Regions from separate parts of the Paenibacillus sp. GYB004 genome, predicted to be linked through region 1. Evidence: riboswitches for the same ligand, from Rfam matches in the RefSeq annotation. Region 1 holds a riboswitch; the other holds the start of a gene.

The links. Region 1 has a riboswitch for cyclic di-GMP ahead of PV433_RS24720 (S-layer homology domain-containing protein). Riboswitches for the same ligand answer to the same signal wherever they lie in the genome.
Region 2: another riboswitch for cyclic di-GMP. It lies ahead of PV433_RS30405 (hypothetical protein); the one in region 1 lies ahead of PV433_RS24720 (S-layer homology domain-containing protein).

Annotation. Positions count from the first base shown of each region.
Region 1 is NZ_JARBDB010000057.1:349,066-355,157, reverse strand. It holds gene PV433_RS24735 (hypothetical protein) at 1-234, shown strand, start outside; gene PV433_RS24730 (FRG domain-containing protein) at 587-1,459, opposite strand; gene PV433_RS24725 (hypothetical protein) at 1,635-2,207, shown strand; gene PV433_RS24720 (S-layer homology domain-containing protein) at 2,560-4,407, opposite strand; cyclic di-GMP riboswitch class I at 4,778-4,870, opposite strand; gene PV433_RS24715 (cupin domain-containing protein) at 5,413-5,952, shown strand.
Region 2 is NZ_JARBDB010000067.1:74,022-80,113, reverse strand. It holds gene PV433_RS30415 (YwaF family protein) at 1-398, opposite strand, end outside; gene PV433_RS30410 (methyl-accepting chemotaxis protein) at 874-2,625, opposite strand; cyclic di-GMP riboswitch class I at 2,838-2,923, shown strand; gene PV433_RS30405 (hypothetical protein) at 2,987-3,253, shown strand; gene PV433_RS30400 (hypothetical protein) at 3,372-3,599, shown strand; gene PV433_RS30395 (MOSC domain-containing protein) at 3,805-4,488, opposite strand; gene PV433_RS30390 (hypothetical protein) at 4,568-5,164, opposite strand; gene PV433_RS30385 (hypothetical protein) at 5,154-5,633, opposite strand; gene PV433_RS30380 (LysM peptidoglycan-binding domain-containing protein) at 5,845-6,092, shown strand, end outside.

The DNA.
Region 1 (6,092 bases):
CTGAATTTTCATTCCAACAATGAGGTTCATCGTCCGGTAATCCGCGCCCTTGAGCTGAATCAAAGGTATGCGAATTCTGGGATGCATTATTTTCCGATCTCTGAGGATATCCCCATTGAAGGTGTCACTTGCACCGTAAATCGAGACATCATAGTTGAGAAGGAGTTCGCATCACTGAAAAAGAAGGCGGCTGGATCGCCGTTTCCCCGCTGGAGCCCCAAGCGGAGCCAATGAATCTCTCTAGGCTGAAAGGCGAAATGCTGCGGCGCTGGCCGGCCGACTCGCGAGAGGTCTCGGGGCGGGCCAGGGAGGCGATGGCTTACTCCGTCAGCCAGGGGTGGCACCAAGGCATGACGACTGCCGAGCTCAAGCCGCGTGGCGAGGCGAACCGCACCTAAACCGCCACGTTGCTGCTTCGGGTGCTCACAAACCTCGGCGCGATCACGAAATAGTCCGACATTATTACAACATGACGAGGCTGCCGATGAATCCATCGGTAGCCTCGAGCTGCTTACTGGCAGTATAGTATATTTATTATTTCAAGAAAGTGTCTACTAATATATTACAGCGCAGTATAACAGCTGTCCTACGATTTCGTCGGAGTCAGGCCTTCCGCTTCGATTTCTTGCCTGATATCTGCGGCGACATTTTCCAGACCGGGGAACAAGTCGTGCTCGGTCAGCCCGTAATGGAACAACTGGTCGTTCATGGCTTCCCTTGCCGCTTTGTTAATTATAATTTTATACAAATATTTGAAGCTATCCGGAAGAAGATTCAAAGGAACCATGGTGGGTGTAATGGGGAATACGGTAAAGGTGCCGGCCTGCTTAATAATTCTCGGGTTGTTAAGCGGGCCGACCGCTGCGGCGGCTTTTACATTGTCGTTTTTGGCGTTGGGGCCAAAGCGTGCAGTAAAGGCAGGCTCCGTAACATTCGGGATATAGCCGGGCTTGAGAAAGGGATAAAACCGGAACGCTTGATTCAAAACTACCGGATTCAAAACCCAGACAACCTTGTCATGGGTCTCTTCCGTCGCATTTGCCGGCATGCCCAGCGCGAACAGCAGGGCAACCAGCGCTTCCCGGGACCAATCCAACAGACGGGTGGGCACGCTGTAATGCTGCATCAGGAAAAGCCAGCCCCAGTAGGAGTGCGTTTTGTCTTCGGAAAAGGGGAAATAGGGGACATTGCCCAAGTAAGGATAGGCAAGCGAGCGAAATTTGGACAAGTAGACAATTTCGGATTGGGCCCCGAGCCCTCTGGCGATAGACGGCTCGAGGTTGAAGGTCGTACTTTTGGTTCCTCTGAACCAAAGCTCGCAGGACCGGGGCTTTTGGGGCGGGCACACCATCCGATAAATTTGATCGACGGCCTTTAAAAATTTCTCCACGGTATCTACGCCGGTAATTTCGAAAATATTGTTTTGTAATACTTGAACAGGTTTGGCGGGCTTCAACATGCTGACGTTCCTCCTCGGCTCATATACACCCAGACTATGTGCGAATGCCTATAGAGGTTCGTCGGAATATGGGGATCCGGATACGAATAGGGAGAAACGGCCCCTGGCAGGAGCACAAGAATTTTTGGAGTGAGCCTCATACGATGCAGGATCAAGAGTAAGGAGTGAGGTTCATTTGGCTACTATAAAAGCTGGGGATTGCGTCGGCATCCTTTACTTTACTACGATGGGGGCGCCGGCTACCGTCCACGATGGCGTTTTGGTTTCCCCCAATAGCCTGAATCCGGCAACGTATAGCGGACCTGTTACCATTTTGCATTACAACATCAACAGGAAAACGGGACACCTGTTCCGCCAGTTGATCACGGTTACGCCTATTGAAATTCGAAAAACACCCTTTAAAAAGAGCGATCAGAAAGGGCGCTGCACCGGTACGGTCCCTTCGCCCGCCATACCGGCCGGCTCATGCGTTGCCGTCAAATTCAAAGTGCCTCAATCACCCGCATTCCCGGCAGGAAGGGAAGTGAAAAACGGCAGATTACTTTGTCCGATCAAAAATGGGAATACGCCCCCAAACGAAGTATGGATCTATCATTGGTTAGTGCGAAATCCGAACAGCGATTCTCCGAGCTTAAGATTGGAATTGAAAAAATATACCGGTGTTACGTATGTGGAAAAAGCAAGGGTATTTCCTCTCCCGAAATCCGGAAAACGGATAACTCGAATGGTCAAGAAAAAAATCGGTTGATATAAAAAATCCTCTCCCGGTCTAAGGCCGCAGGGGATTCTCTTTTTCATCGCCGGGAAAGTTCATCGGTTCAGCCTCCTTGGCAACAGATCGCGTCGGGCGTTCCATGGACGGCGGTCTACTACAGGCTAAGGGCGATCCGATCGCCGATCTCTACGAAGCCGCCCCTATATAGGGAACCAGTCTTTCACAGTTGTACAACGATCCCTTATCGGAACGGCCCTGGGTCAGGTCTGCATACAGGCAGCTGAGTTGAATTAGAAGAACGTTCCCCAGGAAAAAACCTCCATCCAGCATTCGCAAGAATGCATAGATAGAGGTTATGGTCATTCTCAACCCATATCGCTGCCAGTTATGGTTTGTCTTGAAGCATGCGGACCAGCACTGCAACGGCTTCCGCCCTTGTGGCCGTACTTGACGGTTCGAATCGGTTATTGGAGCGGCCTTGGATAATGCCTTCTCGTTCCGCTTTCGCGACATACCCTTTCGCCCAGTCCGGAATGTCCGCATCGTCCAAGAACGAGGTCACCCCGTACGAAGCCGTTATTTTCCAGCCTCGGATCAGCATGGTGACCATCTCCGCCCGGTTGATCTTCTCGTTCGGACGCAGCGTCTCATCTTCATAGCCTTCAATGATGCCTGCCCCGACAGCAGCGGACAATTCAGCCGTCGCCCAGGCAGGGATGTCTGCCTGATCCGCGAAATTGTCCAAGACAGCTGTGTTCCCCGAATCTTGCAGCTTCATTGCACGTTCTACCATCAATGCGAATTGCAGCCTCGTCACCTCATCGTCCGGCAAAAATTTGTCGATCGAAGGGCCTTGAACTATGCACAGCTGCGAAGCCGATTCGATGTCCGATTTCGCCCAATGGTTCTGGATATCACTCCAGGTGAGCTTTGTACAAGCAGCCCCGCCCGACTGTTCCGGCGGCTTTTCCGTATCCGGCTTGTCTACAGGAGGATTTGTCGGATTAACGGGGGTCGTTGGTGTTGATACGCCTCCGCCACTACCGTCACTGGAATCCAAGTCTCCATCATCTGTTGGCGTCGAAGCTTCAGCTTCGCGGGTAATCATGATCGTATACGTCTTATCTGTCACTTGGTCCTGAGCCGTGACCGTTACTTTGACCTCGTTGTTCCCAACGTTCAGCGGAATTGCTTGCGACGGCATGCCACTTGCTACCGATGCGCCGTTCACCGTCACCGTCGCATTCGGATCGTATACGGACGGCGTAACCGTCAGGTTGTTCATACTGCCCGACACCGTAGCCGTATAGTTCGTCGTTCCACTGTTGAACGTCGGCGACAGCTCACCTTCCGAGATTACCAGGCCGCTCAGGTTTGCACTGGAAACGGTCACCGTACTCGAATTGGTAAAGTTCCCTTCTTCCGTCGTCGCGGTTATGGTCGCTGTGCCGAGGCCAACCGTTGTAACACGCCCGCTTGCGTCTACGGTCGCGATGGCGGTATCGGACGATGTCCACTGCACGTTCTTGTTGAAAGCATCATCGGGCTGCACATTGGCACTCAGTTGTCCGGCACTTCCTCCCAGCACAAGCGGCAGGGTAGCCGGCGTCACAACCACGCCCGTTGTGGGTACATACGTGTAGGAGATGGTCAATTTCGGTCGGCTGGTCTGCGTGGTTGAATCATCCGAATGAAAGCCTCTATGCCACGCCATCACTCCAGAGTCCAATTCCGTAACCTGCAACATGAACCCATAATTATCCGCAGTGCCGTCAACCCATTGCTGCACAAGAGCGGTTAGATCCAGACTGCTTATGGAATTGGCTAGTCTGCCGTCCATCGATTGTATGGTGACAGGAGTCGGATCATAGACCGCAGCGCCGACCGAGTTATTCCATGTAATCGTTGCTTCATCCCAAGGAACTGTGATTTTATGGACAGCTACATTTGCGCTCGTAGATGAAACGCCGTTAGAAAAAGTGGTCAATTCCAGCGTCGCGCTGTCGATCGTTGCATGTCGCGGTATGGATGAAAGATTGAATTGCATAAAAGGAGCCCGAAGGTCCAACAGGGTTTTTCTAATGGAAAATATGGTATCTGTACCGTAATTATCGTCAGGATTAGCAAAGGTGATAAAGGTACTCTGATTGCCCGCATACCCGTCAAGACCCTCCTGAAACACTTTTGTCTCCGAAGCTGCCAAAGCCGGAGCCGGAAAAAACAACAATCCCATCAAAGTAGAAAGAACCAGGGCTGCGCTAAGCGCAACCGAAACAAATGGCCGCAACGACCGCAGTCGAGGACGAGTCCACATTTTACATACCTCCTGTTGTGAATAAGATGCATATTGAGATTGTGAAAAGAAAGAGTCGTATCTGCACGATCTTAAGTCATCCCCGACTGTTTCGAAACCTCTTTTCCATCTCAAGTTTCTTCAAATTTGTAGCCGATCCTTAAGCCCCAGGGGATGGCGGCCCTTTTAAGAAAAAACTCGAACGTTATTTTCACCTCCTTCCAGCATCCAACGGTTATCTCCGTTAACAAACACAAAAAACCCCCGTCTGGTCAGCACAAAGCAAACAGACGGAGGTCAGTCCTCCGTTGCGGGCAGCTGGCTGGCATCGCGGACGTGCAAGTCCGTTTTAGCCCCTGTAGCTTTGCGTCTCCGCTTTTCAGCGGGTTTGCCTTTATTCCAATGTTCTATTTAATTCTACAAATCTTTACAAGGAAAAATATATCAATAAGTATAGATGATTTGTATAGGTCTGTAGTTATATTATCGGAAGTTTTTTCTATCCATTTAGCCCTATGTGGTGGACTTATCCATAATATGAGCGGGTAGGCGTTCCGTTATTTTGCGGCGATTGCTTCGGGAGAAGCGAGACGCGTGCCGCCGGACTTTCGTTCGGAGGCGAAAGCGAGAAATATCTTACTCCTTGGGATTGTTGATACGAATTTTCTTGGCTTCGTCATTAATTCTGTATGGTCCGAAGGAAGAAGGTTCAATGAGAATAGAAAAAGAGGCCTCCCTTAAAAAGGGAAGGCCTCTTTTTGCTGGGAATAACAGGTGCTCTTCAACCAAAGCTGACTCGGCTGCATGAATAGCAAATTTTTTGTATTTGTTCTGTCATCATTTATTAGGCTATAGCCTGTTATTGTAAATTTTGCAGTCCATTAAATAGGTAAACGCATAGGATAAAAAGTAAACAATGAAATCATAAGAGGAGAATGAATAAGCATGTACTATAATTCTTGCCGTCGTTATCAAGGGTATAATCCTATGCGTAGCAACTGGATCAACCACTATTGGGGTTATAATCCTTATTATTACAATGGGTACAGGAACGACAGTAATCACACTGGAAATATAATGCTAAGAGATTACGGTCCGAAGCCTTTTGTAGTGAATATAGATCAGGCAGCAAAGCAAAATCATACTTACCGTACCGCTTTATGGACAGGGAAGCATCTTCAAGTGACTCTGATGAGTATTAATGTCGGTGATGATATCGGACTGGAGGTCCATCCGACGACTGACCAATTCATACGGATTGAAGAAGGCCAGGGGCTTGTTCAAATGGGTGATCGGAAAGACCGGTTGGATTTTCAGGAAATGGCCTATGACGGCTACGCCATTATGATACCTGCCGGGAAATGGCACAATGTAACCAATACAGGCAACACCCCCCTTAAAGTTTACGTGATCTACGCGCCGCCGGAGCATCCATTTGGCACCGTTCATGAAACCAAAGCAATGGCGATGTCTGCTGAAGGATAGTTAAATCGAATAGCAAAGCTGCTAATATGTATCCCGGCGTGGAACCCATGCCGGGATAATTGCATTCAACGGGCCCTCCAGCATTTAAATAGCTGCACGTTCGAACATGTTTTGCCTGGAAACTAGCGAGTATGAGAGTT
Region 2 (6,092 bases), on a different contig from region 1:
CGGAAATGAGGATAATCGTAATATAGCACCGGCGTCAACATCGCCTGCATCGCCCCTCCGATTCCTGTGAAGTAAGCGATTTCAAATAAAAGCCGGCTTTTGAAAAAAAGCATGAATACGCATAAGTACAAGGTGATACTGCAGAGCTCCAGCGGAAGCGTATCCTTGACGCTGTACACGTCCTCGGTCACATACCATACGTTTAGCGATAATTCCGACAAAGCGAGCACGCCGGCGAGAGCGTACCGGCCGTAACGGCTTCTGTTTCCGTACCGGAACCAGCGGCGCAACCCATACAGCATCAAGAGCAGGACGACCAGAACGGCCAGCGCTCCCAGATGGGAAGCGGAGTAAGCGGCAAATCCGGCCGGATCGTTCGCATCCAGAAAACGGTTCATTAGCACCCCCCCTTGCTTCTTTCTAGCGGTTCTTGCTTTATTATAACCATGAAATCTCCGGATTTTCCAGATAAATCCGTTTGAGGGTTCCGATCTTGTGCGATCAAGGATACGCAAAAAAAAGCGACCCGCAAGCAACGGGCCGCGGGTCGTAACATTTATATATGAAAAAAGGGGGTCGAGAATTAGTATAGCGCGCGAACATTAGAGAGAGATGAAAATCAGATTGCAGTTTGATTACAAATAAGGCGAGCCTTACTGGACGGGGCGATTATGCTCCTGAACGTCCGGAAATCCTTGTATCCCGGCGGCTGCGATGAAGCGCAAAAAAAGCGACCCGCAAGCAACGGGCCGCGGGTCGTAAACATTTATATATGAAAAAAGGGGGTCGAGAATTAGTATAACGCCCGAACATTAGAGTTCCATGAAAATAACATTTCAATTTGATTACAAAATAAGAAGGAGTCCGTGCGCTTTACGATTTGAATTTGTCGATTACGCTTCGCAGCTGCTGCGCCGTATCGTGCAAAGCGGTGGACGAGCGGACGATTTCTTCCATGGATGCGAGCTGCTCTTCCGAGCTGGCCGCGACTTGATGCGTGTACTCGGTCGCCTGCTTCGAGATGTGCGCCAGTTCGGCGATCGAGGCGCTTACCTCCTGCGAGCTCGCGGACATCTGCTCGGACGAGGCGGATACCTCCATAATCTGACGGGTTACCTCTTCGATCGAACCGACGATGCTCGTAAATAAACGGTCGACCGATTCGACGGTTTCGGACATGCCCTCCACTTCGCTGGCTCCCGTCTGCATCGTCTGGATCGCTTCGCGGGTCCCCGCCTGGATCGAATCGACGAGATCGTGGATCTGGACCGCAGCTTGTCGGGACTGCTCGGCGAGCTTGCGGATTTCACCGGATACGACGGCGAAGCCGCGGCCGTGTTCCCCGGCCCGGGCCGCTTCGATCGCCGCATTCAGAGAGAGCAGGTTCGTCTGTCCGGCGATGGTCGAGATGAGCGATGTAATCGATCCGATCTCGTCGGATAACCGGCCCAGCCGTTCCATAGAGCCGGACGCGCTGTTGACGGCACCCTGAATGGCCGTCATCTGTCGTCTGTTGCCGCGCACCTGCTCGCTTCCCTGTTCGGCGAGCAAGTACGCCTGATTGGACGAATCGGCTGCGGTTACCGCCGACTCCGCGATCCGCTGGACACCCTGCGCCATCTCCTCCATCGCTTTGGCGCTTTCCTCCGAGCTCGTCAACTGCCGCTCGGTACCGGCCGCTACCTGCTCGATCGACATGGCGACGTGGCGGGCAGCTTCCGATGTCTGCTCCGATCCTTCGTGCAGCGTCTCGGCGTTCTCGGCGACGACGTCCGACGTCTCGCGGATGCGCCCGATCATCTCGCGGATATTGCCGATCATGACGCCGAAGTAGGCGGCCAGCTCGCCGATCTCGTCCTTGCGCCGGATCGAGACCGATTCGGTCAGATCCCCGCCGGCCACTTTCTGAGTAATCCGGGTCAGTTCGCGAACCGGCCTGATGATCCATACGATGACGGCGATCATCATTGCCACGGCGATCGTCCCGGTGAGGAGGCCGACCAGCAAGCTGGTTCTCAGCTTGGCGTCCAGCTGATGCTGTACGTTGGCATAATCGAAATCAATACCCAAAATGGCCGTAACGCCGCCATTCTCATCGCGTATCGCACTCAAAATACTGACCCATGTTCCATAATCGTCGGAAAATACGTCGGATACCCCGATCTCGCCGCTCTCCGCCGCCCGGATCGCTTTCGTAAATGCCGGAGGCAGCTCGTACGGAGTGGAAGGCTGGAAGCCGGAATCGGCAAGCGATTTGTTCGCGAGCATGATCGTCATCGCGGTTTTGCCCCCGGATTCGATCGTTCCGGGATAGAGCAGATACGTATTGGCCACGCCGCCCGATCCGGTGTACAGGTCCATATAAGGTTGAATAAGGGCAATGCCCGGCTGTGCCGGATCGGCTTTTTTGTTGGTCTTGATAAAGTCTTTGAGCGAAGCGAACTTTCCGGCATGCTGCTCGACAGACTTGTGCACCATCTGCTGGTACTGTTTGAGCTCGTTATAATACTGATCCTTTTGCTGCAAATAAGAAATTGCGGCTTGTCCGGCCGTCATCAACAGTGCGCACAGCGCGGCGAAAAAGCTCAGCTTGGCAATGATGCTCCGGCTCCAATGAGTAGACATGCTCGTTCCCCCTGTATATGAATTTCCCTTCCGCCATCTCAGCATCCGGGTATACTTTTTATTCGACAAGAACCAACACAAAGTGAATAGTGCCAAAGCAGCAAAACGAGTGCTCGAATTTCATCTTGACTTTGGAAGATTTCGTCTAGATAAATGTCCCGTAATATTGTATAGTAAAAGGTAATACGGGTATGAAAGTGCGTTTCTGAGCAGGACGACAAAGGCAAACCGGACGAAAGTCCGGGACGCAAAGCCGACGGGCCTAAGGAGGATTCTCTAAGGCGGCCGGGTTGCCGAAAATGGTTGGAGGCGAAGCTGCTCCATCAACATTCGGTAGACTACACTTCTTAGGAGGAACTGTATGTTGAAGGAAAGATATTACTCGACGGTGGAGTATTTTGACAAATTTGGCAAAGTGAGCAAGCAGATCGACATCTATTGCGAGCTCGGCAAAAAACCGACTGTCGGCGATTTCGTCGAAGCGTTCAAAAATTCCGGTCATGAAGTGGAGCTTACCGATTTCTTGAATCTCACCTTCAAGCCAAGACAGCCGCTGGCTACTTCCGTTACGTCGATTAAAGTAGTCCGGACGATCAAAGATCATACGTTCAAGCCTTGTGCTTGCTAATAGAGGAAATATGGAAAGACCGGCAAAGTCCAGCCTTCGGATGAAGGTTGAGCCTTGCCGGTCTTTTTTGGGTAGATCAAAGTTTCCGCCGTACTAAAACGGGGATGGGGCCATCTGCTTGTCGAGTCAGCAAGTGCCGCAAGTGCTGCAAGTGCCGCAAGTGCTGCAAGTGCCGCAAGTGCCGCAAGTGCTGCAAATGCCGCAAGTGCTGCAAGTGCTGCAAGTGCTGCAAGTGCTGCAAGTGCTGCAAGTGCTCCAAGGCGGCAGTACTGCAAAGTCGCCTATCGTGGGCGGCCGTTTAGCTTTAGCCTGTTGTCCAGCTCCAAGCGGGGACAGAACCGAATAAGAGCGGTTTGTATGCTTTATTTTGTCCGAAAACCGGCCTGGACACGACTAAAGGCTCCTATTTGGTTGGTTAGAGTTGGTTAGTTAGCTCATTAGTTAATTAGTTAGCCAGTTTGCCATTTAGCCATTTAGCTAACTCGCACATATGTCGTTTCAGCGAAGCTAAACGCGCTCTGCTCGCAAAAAAGATGATGCAGAGCCGAGGGTTACGGCTTCCCGTTTAACCGCTCGCCTTCGGACGGTTCGGTTCCTGCGATTCGTTTCTCGAAAGAGGCCCGCCAGTTGCCCGACAGCTCCTCTACTGCTAGCAGGGCGGCGATCCCGTCCAGGTTGATCTTGTCGTGATGTTTGATCGTGTTGGCGTATTGAACGGTTATGCCGAGCGGGTGCCGGCGCTCCAAGGTCAGAGGGGCGCTCCGGTCGAACAGTCCCGGCGTCAGCACGCGGCAATAAAAGCCGGTGTAGCCCGTATGCTGCACCCGTAGCGCGAGGTCCGGGATATCGTATTTTTTGGCCAGCTTGTGGCACGGCTGCCGGGGCTGCGTCACTTGAAGACGTACCTCTCCTGAGGCGTAAATATCGCCGATACATACCCGGTCCTCCGTCATGCCGAGCACCGTCAAATTTTCCCCAAACGCCCCGTAACTCATAGTCCGGTTCAACTCGCGCTCCCAGTGAGCATAATGCTCGAACGGATAGACGCATACGGCTTTGTCCGGTCCTCCGTGGTGGACGAGATCGGCCTGGCCGTCGCCTGCAAAATTCGTCGCGGTCAGCAGCACCGGACCTTGCTCCGCCGGCTGCTTGAAAATCCCCGTTTCTACTGCGGCGCCTTTGTAGATGAACGACTGCGGTTTACCGACATTAAGCGATACGATGCGAATATCCATGACCCGATCTCCTTTATACGTTCCTATCTGTACAGCATACACGCTGAGAGGATGCGCATCAACTCAAGCCGGCGGGAGATCAGCGTATTTCGTTGCGTTCCGGAGTAAGCTCGTATAGAGTCCGGTCCTGACTGTCATAGGCGATCAGTTTGTCTCGGGGATTCCATACCGATGAACGTGCCGGAAGTGCCCGGATCACTTGATAAAGTCCATTTTGCACTGTGACGTCCTGGGATACGCCGTCCTGCCAGACAACCTGCAGCCTGGCGATCGCGGGATCATTTACTTGGCCGGAGTAGTAAAAAAACCTGTAGTCCTCTATCGTGGTCATTCCTCCGCCGAAATCTACTTTTATTCCGGGATCTAGAGACATTCGAAAGCTGCCTCCGCCTGGGTTGCTCCATATCATCCCGAACTTGCGCGCAACAAATATCCGGTGGTACAAGCCGTTCTCCCGGTCTGCCAACAACACGGAACGCACGCCGCGTTCGCCCGGGTCTACCGATACGATAGCCGCATCGGGAAGCTCCATTCCGCTTAGCGCCTGACGGGTCACGCTTGTAAGTTTCCATGGTTCGGGCCCGTAGGAAGCTCTGACGATAAACGTCAAAGCGGCCGTTATGAGGAGCCAGCGAATCACGTGCCCGATCCAAAGTCTCGGCTTTTTACTCGCCATGGCGACCGCTCCCTTCTAGCGAGAGATGAAACGCGAACGATTGTCCGTAGGCCGGTTCCTTGTTGCGGATCATTAATGACCGGATCTGATCAGGGACATTTTTAAATACATAGTAACCTTGGGCCCGCAACACACTATGGCTGCTTCCTCCCCCTGAATATTGCAACGGCACTCGGGAGTCGGTCTCGATCTGAAGGTTGGACGGCAGCTTGCTGTAAGGACCGAGTCCGGTTCCCGTCATATAGACGCTCAGCTGGCCTTTGCGATAAATGATACCGTCTATGCGAAGCTTGCTGTCATAATACGTTTGGCGATCCGGACTTCCGGGGTAAAAGCTCCCTTCCTTTTTAGCCTGCTTGATGTCGCGGCTGAAATGATGCATGTCGGAAAAGGGGATGACCATGGGGACGAGGTGCAGGACGAGGAGGATCAGCAGCACCCATTCCACAGCAGCCGTCATTTTTCTCATCGTTCGGTTCACCGCTTTCGTTTGCTTTTATAATAGGACGCGCGAAAAACAATGAGGTTGCGGGCTGAAACGGATATGTGCGAAAAGTCCGGAATACCGATGCGGAGTTATGCAGGGGAGCCGGGCGGATGCCCCGAGCCAAACACCCAGCGGGCGCATACACTGGTAAGGGGATACGATCCAACGATCAGTGTGACGGGAGGAATCATGAATGAATTACGTCGTACAGCCCGGCGATACGCTGTACTCGATCGCGAATCGTCATGGCGTATCGGCACAGGCGATTATGCAGGCCAACGGCCTTTCGGCGCCGGGGACTATTTATGCCGGGCAAAGGCTGTTTATTCCGCTTCCGGTTCAGCCGGGCTTTCCGTTTCCGCCCGGGCCGTTCCCGCCGGGACCTTTTCCTCCGGGGCCTGGACCCGGACCGGGGCGCCCGCTCGAGCAAAGGGTTTCCCG